2 regions of the Bacillus sp. 7894-2 genome follow, and region 2 is predicted to be linked to the other one. Evidence: predicted binding sites of a transcription regulator. Region 2 holds the regulator's gene; the other holds the start of a gene.

Region 1 (8,594 bases), on a different contig from region 2:
TTCCCTTCCTCCTGCAGCCTGCTTTTAAGGATTTCATCCGCTCTTCCTTCAGCAATCGCGATTTTGGCACTTAAGGAGCTTTTAGGATCGCGATAAAAAACGTCGAGAACCGGATATATATCCAGCTTTGCCAGTTCACTGCCAATAATCATTATTCTTAATTTGGAAGCATCAAATTTTTTGGGTGCTATTTTGTCAATATTTACTCTTCCATCCCTGGGAGTGTTCCCCGTAGCGGTAAAATATTCTGACCGGGCTTTTGATGGGGAATCCGGGCTTGTTCCCAGAATTGGTGATGTAACGCCATCACGTATTTTGCCGTCAGGTTCAAGATCAAAGCTTGCGCTCATAAAAAGCCTTGCTTCCTTTAATAAGTTCTGATCCCAGCAGCCGGTCAGGAAGATGCTGATCATCAGGAGAAGAAGTATTCTTTTAATGATAATCATAACGGCTGCTGCCCCCTTTTTGTTTTCTCTTAAATACGTAAGAAAAGACCAGCAATAGGAAAGGGATTATAATAATAAAAAGTAAACTGACATAAGACATCACTTGGGATAGCTTCTCTGTTAATCCTATAATTGACATGATTCCACTGGCGCCAAGGAAAATTACAGCTGTAAAAAGATAAACAAAGAAGCGGTTTTTCCCCTTAGGGATCTTTTTGCACTTTTTGCCGACATATAAAGGTAGCTCACAAAAGAAGTGAACACGGAAATAATCCAAATGGACAAAAAGAATAAATCGGTTCGTTCGATGATTTTAAACGAATAGGACTTTAAAATAAATAACATCGGTTCAGGAACGAGCGCAATCTCTTCTGGACTGTAATAAATAAAGTGGATAATGATCAAATAGGTGTAAAGTAAAGTAATTAGCGCATTGGCACCGGTAATTATACGGTATCTTCGCTTGTGTTCGGCATTTGTCAGTGAATAAATAACCAGAACCATCTCAAAGCCAAGCATTGCAATCACAGCTTCTTTGCTTCCCAGTAAAATATCCTTGATCCCTTCTTTACCGATAGGAAAAAGAAAATAAATATTTGCATCCTTTATCGTGTATGTGATCAAAAAGATCAGCAGAAGAAGCAAGGGTGTTACCAATGTATAAAATCGGCCAATAACTCGAATTCCCTCCCTGCAAAGAGCGGCGGCCAAAAAAGAAAATATGCCTCCAACTGCCCAGCCTGGAGTTCTGGGCAGTATCCATGTGGCAATAATTTTGTCAAAGAGCGAGAGGATCATTACTCCAATCAATAAGAAATACAGAAGATATAAGCAAATAATAAAGTTTCCGATTATCTTTCCAGCTGTTATTCTGGCGATGTCAAATATATTACTTCCATTAAATTTTTTCAGCAGGAAATAATACATAGTCAGAATGAGCTGAACAAAGACCCCTGCTACCATCAGAGATATCCAGCCGTCTGTCTTTGAAGCCTTATACATCGTGAAGGGAAGAGATAAAACTCCTACTCCGATTTGTGTTTGAATAATGATAAAAAAAAGCTGAGGAAGATCGATTGATTCTTTATTCTTCATGCTTCTTCCACCCTCTTGAATCCTTCTGCCTTAATAGATCAATGGCACCCGAGCTTTGCGGGCGCTTATTCATCATCCAAAGCGGAAGCCTGATAAATGTGTCTTTTATTTCTTTTAGACGAAATGGTGCAAACGGGGCAAAATACGGAACGCCAAAGGACTCAAGTCTGCATAGTGCAATTAATATATAGATGATCCCAAACATTAAACCAACAAAGCCCATTATGGAAGCGAGAATCATCAGAGGGAAACGGAGGAGCCGGACGGTTGTGCTCATTTCATTTGACGGTACCACAAAAGAGGAAACCGCAGTTAAAGCAACCACAACAATCATAATATTTGAAATGAGCCCTGCATTAACAACCGCATCGCCAATGACAAGTCCCCCTACTATTCCAATTGTTTGCCCAATCGGCCTTGGCAGACGTATTCCTGCTTCACGAATTAATTCAATGGTCAGTTCCATCATGAACGCTTCCAATAATGGCGGATACGGTATTCCCTCAACTGAATTTTTCAACGGAATCACTAATTCATGGGGAATTACTTCATGATGGAAAGCATTAATGGCGATATAAATCCCCGGAAGTGTAATAGCTATGACGAAACTCACAAACCGGAGAACACGGATAAATGTTGCCGGTATCCATCTGCTATTGTAATCGTCAGGTGACTGATAGAAAGTAACAAACGTTGCAGGCATTATTAAAGCTGTAGGGCTGCCTTCAGCCATTAAGATAATCCTGCCTTCCGTTAAGTTTGCCATTACACGATCCGGACGTTCTGTGTTAAGGATTTGCGGGAATATGCTGAATGTATTATCCTCAATATACTCTTCAATATAACCGGGACTGATAATCAAATCCGCTTTAATAAATGAAAGTCTTCTCTTAATCTCTTTGACAATCTCCTCATTTGCTATTCCTTTCAGGTATACTAATGAAATTTTCGTTTTTGACTTAGTCCCAATGTTCATATAGCTGACAGTTAAATCCGGACTTTCGATACGGTTGCGGATCAGGAATATATTGGTCTGCAGGTTTTCTATAAAACCATCATGCGACCCTCTAACTACAACTTCATTTACAGGTTCCTGGATCGTTCTTTCCAGCTCTTTTGGAAAGCTTACCATATAAATTTTCTGTGATTCAGGAAGGCAGACCGCAAAGCTCCCTTTTAACAATAAGCTGATGATTTCTTCTTGATCTTTTGTCTCCTTGCCGTTGAGAGAAATCAAAAACTCTTCAATGTGTTCCCCTTTTAAGTTGGATAGGGGCACAAATACAAGCTCATAAAATTTCTCTTTTGAAACAACAGACTCAAGGTAAAATATCCTGATTTTCTGGTCATTAACTTGAATATTCCATTCCCTGAAATCCTGGGTTTCTTCGAATTTATCCACAAAAGATAATAGCGGCGGCTGCATAGATTGATCCGTATTTTTATTGAGTTTGCGGATTTTCTTGATTTTCAGGTTGCGAAAGTTCATCTTGCTGCACCACGATTCGGATTTTTTAAGTATTTTATCCTCCATTATCGAAAAAATCCCTTGGGAAAAATTAACTGAATTAAAGTTCATAAGTTGTTCAAAAGTTTATTTTGGTGTTAAAACGTTGCCGTAATGCTATTTGCAGAAAATGAAGTGTTGTACCAAATGTTTACATTTATTTCCTTCTAACTTTTGTCACAACTTTTTATTTTTGCTTATGTTAATATCATTTACACAGTGATAACTAAGTTAAATAAGTGTTTCAAGGGTGTGCAATTTTTCCATCTATATATTTTTTTGGTATGTTTGTGAAAACACGCACATTATTTGTGAATTATTTAACAATAGTTTTTGTTTAAAGGAGATGAACCATCAGATGAAGAAAATGCTGCTCTCTTTAACAGCTATATTGCCGATGCTTATTCTCAGCGGCTGTAATATGGTTGTGTTTGAACCGCAGGGCCCTGTTGCAAGAAGTATTACCGAATTAATTAACTGGTCCCTGATCTGGATGCTTCTTGTTGTAGTAGTCGTATTTGGATTATTCGGCTACATCGTCTGGAAATATCGTGAGAAACCAGAAAATAAGGATTATGAACCGCCTGAGGAACATGGAAGCACACTCCTTGAAATTATCTGGACCGGGATTCCGATCTTAATTGTCATTGCGTTAACGATCCCGACCGTAAAAACACTTTATGCTCTCGAAGAAGCACCAAAGGGCTACGAAGAAAAAGAGCCTATTACCATACATGTTACATCTGCAGACTGGAAATGGATTTTCAGTTATCCAGAAGAAGGAATTGAGACGGTGAACTATGTCAATATTCCAGAAGATAGACCTGTACTTTTCAAAATGACTTCAGCAAGCACTATGCAATCTTTCTGGGTGCCTGCACTTGGCGGACAAAAGTACACCATGCCGAAAATGGAAACAGAATTATATCTTGTTGCAGACAACCCTGGATCATATGAAGGCCAGAATACGAACTTTAACGGCCGCGGCTATGCGGATATGAAATTTGAAGTGCTTGCCCAAACCCAGGAGGATTTCGACCAATGGGTTGAAGATGTTAAGGATACAGCGCCTAAATTGACAGAGAAAGAATACGTAGGGCTGCTGAAGCCTACTCATTTAGGAAGGCTGACCTATTCAAATACTCATTTGGAATGGGTGAATCATGCTGATCCCGACTCTAAGGCATATACAAATCCTGAACTCTACAGAGGTCATGGGTATCAGGGCAAGACATTCGAAGAAGACGATAATTATAAAAATGAGAAACCGAATGTAATTGAAGGTCATGGTGAAGATAAAGGCCATGACGATAGTGAAGAAAACCATGGAGGTGACCATCATGGGCATTAAATGGGATGAGTTTTTTATTACTGGAGATCCCCTTATACTAGGTTCCCAGATTGCCATTTTGCTGACAATGATTGGTGCAGTGGCAGGGATTACCTATCTGAAAAAATGGAAATACCTGTGGACAGAATGGCTGACTACAGTTGATCATAAAAAAATCGGTATTATGTATATCATCTCCGCCGTATTGATGTTTTTCCGCGGCGGGATGGACGGGCTGCTGATGAAAGCTCAGACATCACGTCCTGAAATGGAATTCCTGAATTCACAGCATTACAATGAAATTTTCACAACACACGGTGTGATTATGATTCTTTTCATGGCGATGCCGTTTTTGATTGGTTTAATGAACGTTGTCATTCCGCTGCAGATCGGTGCACGTGACGTTGCCTTCCCTCAGCTGAATGCTCTAAGCTTCTGGCTGTTCTTCAGCGGAGCTATGCTATTCAATATTTCCTTCGTTATCGGAGGGTCACCTGATGCAGGCTGGACTTCCTACTTCCCTCTTGCAGGCAAGGAATTCAGTCCGGGAATCGGCAATAACTATTATGCAGTTGCCCTGCAGATTGCCGGTATCGGTACATTAATGACAGGTATCAACTTTATCGTCACGATTCTAAAAATGAGAACAAAAGGCATGACACTGATGAAAATGCCGATGTTTACGTGGACTACATTCGTAACATCCATTCTGATTGTGGCTGCTTTCCCTATTTTCACAGTCGCATTGGCATTGATGACGTTTGACCGTCTATATGGAACACACTTCTTTACCGTATCCGGCGGAGGCATGGATATGCTTTGGGCTAACCTGTTCTGGCTATGGGGACACCCTGAGGTATATATTGTTGCCCTTCCTGCTTTCGGGATTTTCTCCGAAGTCATTGCAACTTTTTCAAGAAAATCATTGTTTGGATATAAATCGATGGTATTTTCCATCCTTGGAATTGCCCTTCTAAGTATGGTTGTATGGGTTCACCATTTCTATACAATGGGTTCAGGACCTGCAGTTAACTCATTCTTCTCCATCACGACGATGGCGATTGCCATCCCGACTGGAGTTAAGATGTTCAACTGGCTGTTTACGATGCGGAAAGGCCGCATAAAAATAACTTCTGCGATGCTTTGGGCACTTGCATTCGTTCCTTGCTTTGTCATCGGCGGGGTTACAGGCGTCATGCTGGCAATGGGTGCAGCGGATTATCAGTATCACAATACCTTATTCCTGGTTGCCCACTTCCACTATGTATTAATTCCGGGTGTCGTGTTTGCGGTATTTGCAGGCCTGTACTACTGGTGGCCAAAAATGTTCGGCTTCATGCTGAATGAAAAACTCGGAAAATGGCATTTCTGGCTATTCGTTATCGGCTTTAACGTAACATTCATGCCTATGTTCTTCCTTGGATTAAACGGAGCTGTAAGACGTGCATACACATACTCTGCCGAATCAGGCTTTGCACCTCTATTCATGCTTTCAGCGATTGGTTCTATTGTTCTCGCAGCCGGATTCGCTGTATTCTGCTATAACATTTACTGGAGCATCCGCTATGCGGACAGAAACATCTCAAGCGACCCATGGGATGCAAGAACACTGGAATGGTCTACTGCATCACCTGTTCAGTTCTATAACTTTGCGAAGCTGCCGGAAGTGAAATCACTTGATCCATTCTGGCACATGAAGAAAAAGAATGAAGGCTTAACATTGCATGACAGTGAAATAGAAGAAATTCATATGCCAAGCAACTCATGGGTACCGATTTATATGGGTGTTATCTTTGGCATCGCAGGCTTCTTCCTTGTGTTTGAATGGCACATCGCGGCAGCTGTTGCCGGAATTGGCATTTTTGCCGGATTGATTATCCGTTCATTCGATTACAATGAAGGCTTCCATGTTTCAAAAGAAGAGATTCATAGAATTGAAAATGCGTGGAGAAAAACAGAAGGAGAGGTGCACGATCATGTCAGCTAAAGTGGATACGACTCTGCCGCTTGAATATCAAACTGAGCAGGACCGCATGAATATTCTTGGCTTCTGGGTTTTCCTTGGCGCTGAAATCGTCCTGTTTGCCACTCTGTTCGGAGTATATGGAGTTTTATATGAACGCTTTGCAGGAGGGCCAACACATAAAGATATCTTTGTCATCAAGGATGTCATGATACAGACCGTGCTCCTTCTGACAAGCAGCTTTACAATGGGCATTGCCATTTTTGAAATGCGCCGGCATAACCTTAAAGGGCTAATCACCTGGCTGGTGATTACCCTGGCTCTTGGCGCAGGCTTCCTGTTCATGGAGATTAATGAATTTATTCATTATGCCCATGAAGGCGCAACGATGCAGACAAGCGCATTCCTTTCCAGCTTATTTGTTTTACTGGGAACACATGGAGCTCACGTAACTTTGGGAATTGGCTGGGCAACGATGGTTATCATCCAGCTTCTAAAAAGAGGCCTTACCCCTACTACTGCAAGGAAAACGTTTATTATCGGCCTTTACTGGCACTTCCTTGATGTAGTCTGGATCTTTATCTTCACATTTGTGTATCTGAAAGGACTGGTGGCTTAAATGGAGCATCATCAATCAAAAAGCTTCCCGATAAGCCATGTCATTGGATTTGTAGTTTCCCTTGTGCTGACATTTGCAGCAGCAGGAATTGCTTTGAAAACGAACCTTTCTTTTAAAGTGATCATGTGGATCATCGGCTCACTGGCTGTCGTTCAGGCAGGCATGCAGCTGTTCATGTTCATGCACTTAAGAGAAGGTGAAGACGGCAAGACGAACCTGGTCAATATGATTTATGCCGTATTTATGGTGATTGTTATTGTAGTCGGTTCTATTTGGGTGTTAACCTCTGGACATGCTTCACATTAGGATAGAAGCGCCTTGATCACGACGCTGGAGCTAGACAGTATAAAAAAACCGGTCTCCCCATTGGAGGCCGGTTTTATTTGTATTGTCTGATTCCCTTGCTTCCCTTTGTCATTTCTTCCATTACATTGATAAAAAATCCGAATCCGAAAAGCAGCATGGAAGAAACCATAATGCTTAAGCCGATGGATAATACATACTCGCCTGTGATGCCGCTTACAAAAAAGCTTGAAATAAAAACAATAAAACCTAAAATAATTCCTGCTGCTGTACTATTTCTGAAAAAATGCAATACGCGCTGCTGTTGAAGTGTCATATCCCCATCTCCTTTTATTTAATATTCTAACTATGTTCACAAATTTGTCAAACTTTTTGTCACAAAGTTGTCAAAATAATTTTTGCGTAAAAAAAAGCTCTGCAAGCTGCAAAGCGATTTTCTACTGATATAGCTTTTTAATGTTCTCCAAATCTTTCTTAAGACTGCATATTTCCTGCCGGGTCAGCATGAGCGGCATTTGATCGTAAAGTGTAATGATTTGCCCTCCCTCATCTTCTTCATGAAGGGACAGATAGTTATACAGAGTTTCACATTGATTTTTGTTGAGAACTGACTGGGTACTGAAGCTTTTTACTTTCTGGATTTCAAAGGCACTGGCTTCCACATCAAAAACACCTGTGATAATGTTTCCCTGCAATGTATTGGACAAAGTCTTCACTCCCCTTTTTGAGTAATATACCCATTTTTCAGGAGCAATTTCCCAATATATAAAAAAACCTCTTTGAAATACTTCAAAGAGGCATATATATCATGAAGCATTCTTGTGAGTTTGAAGACTTTCAACCGATTTTCGAATGATTAATCTCGGTGCCGATGAAATAATTAAGACAGCCACGATTGAGCAGAGAATGGCCGCTCCAAGCATGGTTGCGCCGTTTGCCAGGAAGGAAAAGAGGACCGGTGACATCCCTTCAGGTGCATAGCTTCCGAAGAAAAGCACACCTGCTATGAAATGCCAGAAATATCGGGCGAGGCTTCCGATAAATACCGCCACGACCACCCAGCCCAGCGCTTTCTTCTTATTGCCGGTGCGCAGCTGATTTTGGATAACGCGGTAAAACAAACCGGCAAATCCAATACAGGCAAATGCCACAAAATACTCGATAAATGCCTGAAGCGGAGTGGCAATCCAGGCATCCCCCATGGCAATCTGCAAAATCCCCCATAAGAGGCCTGCAATGAAGCTGACCTTAAAGCCCCACCTGAAAGCCAGAATGAAAATGGGAATCATCGCGGCAGATATGGAAATGGATGGCGACAGCTTGATGGATGG
Region 2 (8,594 bases):
GCTTCCGATAAGTTTTGGCCAGCTTATGAGAAGCCTCTTTTTATCCCCTCAATGCTGGCAGAATACCAGAATTCCACAGTCACTTCCCCTCTTCCAAATTTCCATTAATAAACCCCTTATAAAAAAACGAAAATAAATAATAATTTATAGAGCGGATGTATTTTGTTATTCTAGTAGATATGCATATTGGGCAGTTTAGGAGTGGATTTTAACCGTGAACAAAAAAGACATTGCACAGATTCGGAAACAATTTAAATTAAATAATGACTTACTAAAGATCTCAGATATTTTTAACGTCTATATTATGAAGGAATCAAGCGAGATATATCATTATGAGAGCCAGCCTTTTGAAATGCTGGATCAGGATCAGCAGGAGCTCTTTATGGACAACTTCAAAAAGCTGCTGGGCGGCCAATTGGATGAAAAGCTCTTTGAATTAAAGTTTCAGAGGGATGCGGAAAACAGCAGTCAGCTCATCCTTCATCAAGGGCTGCTGACCAATGATGCTGAGGGCTGGACGGAACAAATGCTTCAGATTGTCGGCAAAATGCTGGGAGTCCGGCAATATGAAAAAGATATTGTTGTTACGTTCATTCGAGGAGAGTATCTAAAGCCTATGAAGCGCCGCAATCCAGAGGCCGAGGAAAGTGAACGGGATGCCGTTTATTCTCATCCCTTTATTCTCTGCAGCATCAATAACACGCAGGAACCGAAGAAAGAACTGCTTTTTGATTATGTTGAAAGGGAATTTAAATATCATTTTACCGTTGATCCGATTATCAACCTCAAGTCTCCCATTTCAGGGTTCCTATTCCCTTGCTTCACCGATCACGCGGCTGATGTCAATCACGTCCTGTATTCTGCAGGCAAGGTCCATGAGCCCGACCACCAGTTCATTGAGGACGTGTTAAACGGGGAAGAAACAATGACGGCACAGGATGATAAAATCGTTTTTGAAGAAATTATTAAAGACGTAACGGGAGATCAGCTTAGCACATCAACACTTTCCAGCGTATATGAAGAGATAAACCGGATGATCGTGGAAAACGAAGAGGATGAACCACCGAAGCTGGATTCCAAAGACATAGAACATGTTTTAAAGGTGAGCGGCATCGAAGACATTGATTCTGAAAAGGTCCAATCCGCTTATCAAAAGATCATTGATGATGACAAATATGAAATAAAGGCAAGCAGCGTCCTGCCTAAATACAATTCAAAATCAATCAAAATCAGCACAAAGGCAGCCAACATATCCATCTGCCCGCAGGATCTTAGATATGTAAGACAAATTAACTTTGACGGCAAGCGTTACCTGATGATCGAGGTGGAAGAAGATACCGTGATTGAAGGCTTTACGATGATTCCGGAAGCATTTGGCGGGGGTCATGATAAAGAATAAAGCAGCGGTGCTGTCTTTCGAAAGAAGTATACTATTTAAAAAAGGAATTTCCAGATAGGAATTCCTTTTTTGGCGTTATAAGCAGTTTAGGGGTTGGGACAATGTGCCTGTCCCTATGTCTCTTGTTTTTAAATACGCTATTTCTCCCAAAGCTCGACCAGCCGGCCTTCAGGATCTTCAATCCAAATAAATTTTCCAAACTCACTAACTTCTTTTTCCTTAACAAGAGGTACACCAATTTGTTCAAGATGTGTAATCATCTCGTCTAAATTATGTACTTGAAAATTTAACATCACTTGTTGTTCTGCAGGAAAATAACTGTCATCCTCAGAAAAGAAAGAAAAGATCGTCTCATTTTCTAATTGGGAAGTAATCACAGTCCCGTTCCAATTATCTATTTCTATCTTTAACACTTCACTGTACCATTTTTTCACCGCATCCAGGTTCTTTGTTCTCCAAAATATCCCGCCGATACCTTTTATCATTGTAACCAGCTCCAGTCTTTCTTTTAGTTTTTCAATTACATTAGATATTCGAGATGTAATGTAAAGCTCCTTCTTCAACTTGAAGAGAGGAATTATGGCGAGAAAACAAAAACAAAAGAATTAAAAAAAGAGGCTTCCCACAAGTTTGCACAACTCATGAGAAACCTCTAATTTTAGGTGAGAAATGTTAGCAAGATGTTAGCATTCCACTCCACACTTTCATCAAACCCTCATGTATCAAGGGGTTTGGGCGATGATTACATCATGCCGCCCATTCCACCCATGCCGCCCATATCAGGCATTGCAGGAGCAGCATTTTCTTCTGGCTTGTCAGCAACAACTGCTTCAGTTGTTAAGAACATAGCCGCAACAGATCCAGCGTTTTGAAGAGCTGAACGAGTTACTTTAGTTGGGTCAACGATACCAGCTTCGATCATGTTTACCCACTCGCCAGTAGCAGCGTTGAAACCTGTTCCAACTGCTTCGCGCTTTAAGCGGTCAACAATAACTGAACCTTCAAGGCCAGCATTGTGTGCAATTGTGCGTACAGGCTCTTCCATTGCACGAAGTACGATATTGATACCTGTTGCTTCATCGCCTTCAGCCTGGATAGAAGCCACTTTGTTGTATACGTTTAGAAGGGCAACACCACCACCGGAAACGATTCCTTCTTCTACAGCTGCACGTGTAGAGTTAAGGGCGTCTTCGATGCGAAGCTTGCGCTCTTTCAATTCAGTTTCAGTAGCAGCACCAACTTTAACCACTGCCACACCGCCAGCTAGCTTAGCAAGGCGCTCTTGTAATTTTTCACGGTCAAATTCAGAAGTTGTTTCTTCCATTTGAGTGCGGATCTGGTTCACACGGCCGCCGATTTGCGCGCTGTCTCCAGCACCTTCAACGATCGTCGTGTTTTCTTTTGAAACAACCACTTTAGAAGCGCGTCCTAAAGAATCGATTGTAGCAGATTTAAGGTCACGTCCCAGCTCTTCAGTGATTACTTCACCGCCAGTCAGGATCGCGATATCTTCAAGCATAGCTTTACGGCGGTCACCGAAGCCAGGAGCTTTAACTGCTACTGCATTGAATGTTCCGCGAAGCTTATTTACTACTAGTGTAGCAAGTGCTTCACCTTCAACATCTTCAGCTACAAGCAATAATGGCTTGCCTTGTTGTACAACCTGCTCAAGTACAGGAAGGATTTCCTGAATGCTTGTGATTTTCTTATCAGTGATTAAGATATAAGGGTTTTCAAGAACCGCTTCCATCTTATCAGAATCTGTCACCATGTATGGAGAAGCATATCCGCGGTCGAACTGCATACCTTCTACTACATCAAGCTCAGTTGTGAATCCTTTAGATTCTTCGATTGTGATAACACCGTCGTTGCCAACGCGCTCCATTGCTTCAGCGATCAGCTGGCCAACTTCATTGTCAGCAGCAGAAATCGCAGCAACCTGTGCGATGGATTCTTTGTTTTCGATTGGTTTTGAAATAGCTTTTAACTCTTCAACAGCAGTAGAAACCGCTTTTTCAATTCCTTTGCGGATACCCATTGGGTTAGCGCCTGCAGTTACGTTCTTAAGGCCTTCACGGATCATTGCCTGAGCAAGAACGGTTGCAGTAGTTGTACCGTCACCGGCAACATCGTTTGTTTTGCTTGCAACTTCAGCAACAAGCTTTGCACCCATGTTTTCGAAAGCATCTTCAAGTTCGATTTCCTTCGCGATTGTCACACCGTCATTCGTGATTAATGGAGAACCGAATTTCTTCTCAAGAACCACGTTGCGTCCTTTAGGTCCAAGAGTTACTTTTACCGCATTTGCAAGGGAATCTACACCGCGAAGCATCGCGCGGCGGGCTTCTTCACTAAATTTAATCTCTTTAGCCATTGATAAAAAACCTCCTCAAAAATTTTAGCTTTATCTTTTAATAATCTTCGACTGATCGGCGATTAGCCAATTACAGCAAGAATGTCATTTTCACGTAAAATTAAATATTCTTTGCCTTCGTACTTCACTTCAGTACCGGCATATTTTGAGAAGATGATACGGTCGCCGTCAGCAACTTCAAGGGCAACACGCTCACCATTTTCAAGAACGCGGCCAGTTCCCACAGCTACAACTTTGCCTTCTTGAGGCTTCTCTTTAGCAGTGTCCGGCAGTACGATGCCGCTTGCAGTTTTTTCTTCAGTTTCAACAAGCTCGATAATGATTCGATCACCTAGTGGCTTTAACAAGTGAAACAACCTCCTCAAATAATATGTAAATATTTTTATTTATTAGCACTCTCTCTATTTGAGTGCTAACACAATTATTATATTAATGAATCTCCTTTCTATTTGCAAGGGTGAAGCTTAAATTTTTTATAAAAAAATTCATTCGCGCTTACCCGCTATTTTTCGACACGGACAACCTCTTAAGGATGCTGCTGAAACACACATTTTAACCATAACAGGTCTCTCTTTGGTGCTGATATTTGAAAGACGCTCCTTATAAAGAGTACAATGGCTTTAGGACTTGTTTCCAACACTCAGATTAAGGGGTAAAACACTTTGAAAAAGGAATACTGGATTATTTTAATCGCCTATATTGCCATGCAGCTTTCAAGCTTGTTTGGCGTTCCGCTCGTTTTATTAGCTGCCGATGCCCTCGGAAAGAATCCGGAGAATATGCAGATTCTGGCTGTGGCCTACTGGCTCGTAATCAGTTTCACGATTACGCTGATTATTACGCTTCTACTACTAAGGAAAGAAATGAAACGGGGAATGGACAGGGATGCCTCTTCTGTTGCAGGCTCTGTGGGCTGGGCTATTGGAGGCATATTTTTGGCCCTGATTGCTCAAGCTACAGCTGCAAGCATTGAAAACCTGATTGGCATTGAAATGGGATCTGAAAATACACAGCAGATTATCCGGATTATTGAAGCATCGCCAATCGTCATTTTAATCAGTTCGGTCATCGGGCCAATTCTTGAGGAAATCGTCTTTAGAAAGGTTATTTTTGGCTCTCTTCACAAGCGCTTCAACTTCTTCCTGTCAGCCCTGATCAGCTCGGTCATATTTGCTCTGGCCCATTTTGAGCCTGAACATGTACTGTTATACTCAGCAATGGGATTCACCTTTGCCTTTTTATATGTCAAGACGAAGCGGATCATCGTGCCGATTTTTGCCCATGTGGCGATGAACACCTTTGTTGCGGTTGTTCAGCTGAATCAGGATAATATACAAAAGTGGTTAAAGGAAATGGAAAACTTGCAGAGCTTTATCAGCTTTTTCTAGCATAGCGTAATGCTGTGGAGTTTTAAAATTACTGGGGGATTATCATGAGAAGCACACCTTTGTTTTCAGGCTTTATTTACATCCTTCTCGGATGCCTTTTTACCTTTATTGCCATACAGAATACCCAGCGGGAAGAAACCTGGGGATTCTTTACTTATTTTCTGATGCTAATTGCCACATTTGATTTTGGCACCGGTCTCCGCTTGATTGGTCAGCATTTTAAAACGAAAAAATGAGCCCTCAAAAGGCTCATTTTTTTTACACTTCTTCAGGATAATTTTTCAGAAAATAAACCAATGACTGCAATTCCACTGCCAGATCGATATGGTGAATCCGAATCGAGGACGGTACAGTGAGCCTCGCAGGTGTAAAGTTAAGGATTCCTTTTATTTTCGCATTCACCATCCGATCAGTAATCATCTGGGCAGGCGGTGCAGGCACCGTTAAAATCGCCACCTGAATATTATTTTTAACAATCACTTCTTCAAGGTCATCCATATGATGGACCGGCACATCACCGATTTCCGTGCCAACCTTGCTCTCATCCACATCAAATGCCACTTCTATTTTTGTATTATTATTTTTAAGAAAATTATAGTTAAGAAAGGCCGTTCCTAAATTCCCTACCCCGACCAAAGCAACTTTGGTAAGCTCGTCCTGGTCAAGAGTCTTCCGAAAGAAGCCCAGCAGGTAATTCACATTATATCCATAGCCTTTTTTCCCTAACGCACCGAAGTACGAAAAGTCACGGCGAATCGTTGCAGAATCCACTTTAACCGCCTCACTCAACTCTGCTGATGAGACTCTTTGTTTGCCGGAGGAATGAAGATTCTTTAGGAAGCGGTAATATAAAGGCAGCCGTTTAGCTGTTGCCTGCGGTATCTTAATTGGTTCATTGGCCATTCGTCCATCCCCATTTCTTATGATGAATTAATTTCGTTTAAAATCTCCGTTTTTGCCGCCAGTTTTCTCTATTAAAAAGGTTGGTCCGATTACCATTCCTTTATCTACAGCCTTGCACATATCATAAACGGTCAGCGCACAGACAGAAGCTGCTGTTAACGCTTCCATTTCCACACCCGTATTTCCTTTTGTTTTAACAGAAGCCGTAATGATAAGAACGTACTCTTCCTCTTCTGCTTTCCATGAAAATGAAATGTCCACACCCTTTAGCGGCAGCGGATGGCACATCGGAATAATGTCCCATGTTTTCTTGCTCGCCATAATGCCTGCCGTTTGTGCAACAGCGAGTACATCCCCTTTTTTCATGGAGTTGGAAGTGATCTTCTCGTATATCTCCTGATTCACCGCAATACTTGATTGAGCAATGGCCGTCCTTGACGTCTCAGGCTTATCGCTGACATCCACCATTTTTGCCCTGCCCTCTTGATTAAAATGAGTAAAATCCGCCATTTAAAAACACCTCTCTTCAAAATCATACACTATTTTTCCGTTACTTTGTATGTGCATTGTAAGGTTCTTCACATATTTATTTACCTTTTTTTATGATTTAATGCCCTGCAGGCGTGCTTATAGTCCTGTCTCCTTTATTGCCGAACATATATGAATGAGTTACACTTACTCTATACCCGAGGTGAAAGAACATGATACTATTACAAGTCAATCAGCTGGCAAAAATTTTTGGCGCTGATCCCATTTTAACGAATATAAAGCTTGAAGTACAAACCAGGGACCGGATTGCCCTTGTAGGACGCAATGGTGCAGGAAAATCCACCCTTTTAAAAATAATTGCCGGACACATGACGTATGATTCTGGTGAGATTATAAAGCCAAAGGAAGTAACCATTGGCTATCTGGCACAAAATACCGGCCTTGAATCGGAATTATCCATTTGGGATGAAATGCTGACTGTTTTCAGTCATCTGCAAAAGCAGGAAAAACAGCTTCGCAGCCTTGAAGAACAAATGGCAGATCCTGATATCCTAAATAATTCTGATGCCTATGAACGCGTATTGAAAGATTACGACAAACTTCAGGTTGATTTCAAAGAAAATGGCGGCTATCAATATGAAGCAGATATCCGTTCCATTCTCCATGGACTCAATTTCAGCTCAATGGGCTATGATACTAAAATTTCATCATTGAGCGGCGGACAGCGAACAAGGCTCGCCCTTGGTAAACTTCTGCTCACAAAGCCTGATATTTTAATTCTGGATGAGCCTACCAACCATCTTGATATAGAAACGTTATCTTGGCTCGAACAATACTTACAGAGCTACAGCGGTGCCATTTTAATCGTATCACATGACCGCTACTTTCTTGATAAGGTCGTTTCCCAGGTTTACGAGATTTCCCGCCACCAAATAAGAAAGTACCCAGGAAACTACAGTTCCTATTTGGATCAAAAAGCGGCTAATTTTGAAAAAGAGATGAAGCAATTCGAAAAACAACAGGAAGAAATCGCTAAGCTGCAGGACTTCATTCAGCGAAACCTCGCCCGGGCCTCCACAACCAAAAGGGCACAAAGCCGCAGAAAGCAACTGGCCAGAATGGACGTGATGGACAGGCCGCTTGGAGACGAGAAATCGGCTTCCTTTGGATTTGACATCGAGCGTCAGTCGGGCAATGAGGTGTTAAATATACATTCATTAGCTATAGGCTACGAAGAGAAAGTCAGCGAGAATATTTCAATGCGGCTGGCAAGAGGCGACAGCATTGCACTAGTAGGCCCAAATGGAATCGGCAAGTCCACATTGCTTAAAACCATCATCAAAAAAATCCCTTCTTTTTCAGGGGAGATTCAGTACGGTTCCAATGTGACAATTGGCTACTATGATCAGGAACAGGCAGAGCTCACAAGCAACAAAAGAGTCCTGAACGAATTATGGGATGAATACCCGCTGAAACCGGAAAAAGAAATCAGGACCATACTTGGGAACTTTCTCTTCTCCGGCGATGATGTGCTTAAAACGGTTTCAACACTGAGCGGCGGTGAAAAGGCCCGGCTCGCACTTGCAAAGCTTATGATGCAGAAATCCAATTTTTTAATACTGGACGAGCCTACAAACCACCTGGACCTTGACAGCAAGGAAATTCTTGAAAATGCATTGATCGATTATCCCGGGACCATTCTCTTCGTCTCTCATGACCGCTACTTTATCAACAGAATTACAACAAAAGTAGTTGAACTTTCTGGAAGCGGGGCAACTGAATATCTTGGCGATTATGATTATTATGTAGAAAAAAAGCAGGAGCAGGAGGAATTGCTTGCACTTAATAAGCAAGTTGACACCACCGCATCGCAGCCTGTTAAGCAGGACAAAAATAATTATCAGCAGGATAAAGAAGCTAAAAAGCTCGAACGCCAGCGAAAAAGAAGAATGGAAGAAATTGAAGAACACATAGAAGACTTAGAAACAGTCATAGATGCTAATGATCAGCTTTTATGTGATCCGAATGTTTATCAGGACCA

The links. The regulator Rex, encoded in region 2, represses fermentation and respiration genes when NADH is low (regulators of the CRP and FNR family bind a similar motif). The targets are predictions, from matches to a motif close to TTGTGAAATATTTCACAA.
Region 1: the regulator Rex is predicted to act here: its motif matches at 3,358-3,375, upstream of qoxA (cytochrome aa3 quinol oxidase subunit II).

What each region holds. Positions count from the first base shown of each region.
Region 1 is NZ_NPDG01000015.1:24,728-33,321, forward strand. It holds gene CHI10_RS03090 (Ger(x)C family spore germination protein) at 1-446, opposite strand, end outside; gene CHI10_RS03095 (GerAB/ArcD/ProY family transporter) at 609-1,541, opposite strand; gene CHI10_RS03100 (spore germination protein) at 1,531-3,030, opposite strand; gene qoxA (cytochrome aa3 quinol oxidase subunit II) at 3,407-4,399, shown strand; gene qoxB (cytochrome aa3 quinol oxidase subunit I) at 4,389-6,365, shown strand; gene qoxC (cytochrome aa3 quinol oxidase subunit III) at 6,355-6,960, shown strand; gene qoxD (cytochrome aa3 quinol oxidase subunit IV) at 6,961-7,266, shown strand; gene CHI10_RS03125 (hypothetical protein) at 7,340-7,579, opposite strand; gene CHI10_RS03130 (hypothetical protein) at 7,701-7,970, opposite strand; gene thiT (energy-coupled thiamine transporter ThiT) at 8,070-8,594, opposite strand, start outside.
Region 2 is NZ_NPDG01000157.1:11,635-20,228, forward strand. It holds gene CHI10_RS21415 (DUF4317 domain-containing protein) at 215-1,399, shown strand; gene CHI10_RS21420 (VOC family protein) at 1,537-1,884, opposite strand; gene groL (chaperonin GroEL) at 2,142-3,773, opposite strand; gene groES (co-chaperone GroES) at 3,836-4,120, opposite strand; gene CHI10_RS21435 (CPBP family intramembrane glutamic endopeptidase) at 4,436-5,161, shown strand; gene CHI10_RS21440 (YdiK family protein) at 5,206-5,397, shown strand; gene CHI10_RS21445 (redox-sensing transcriptional repressor Rex) at 5,420-6,064, opposite strand; gene moaC (cyclic pyranopterin monophosphate synthase MoaC) at 6,092-6,574, opposite strand; gene CHI10_RS21455 (ABC-F family ATP-binding cassette domain-containing protein) at 6,766-8,594, shown strand, end outside.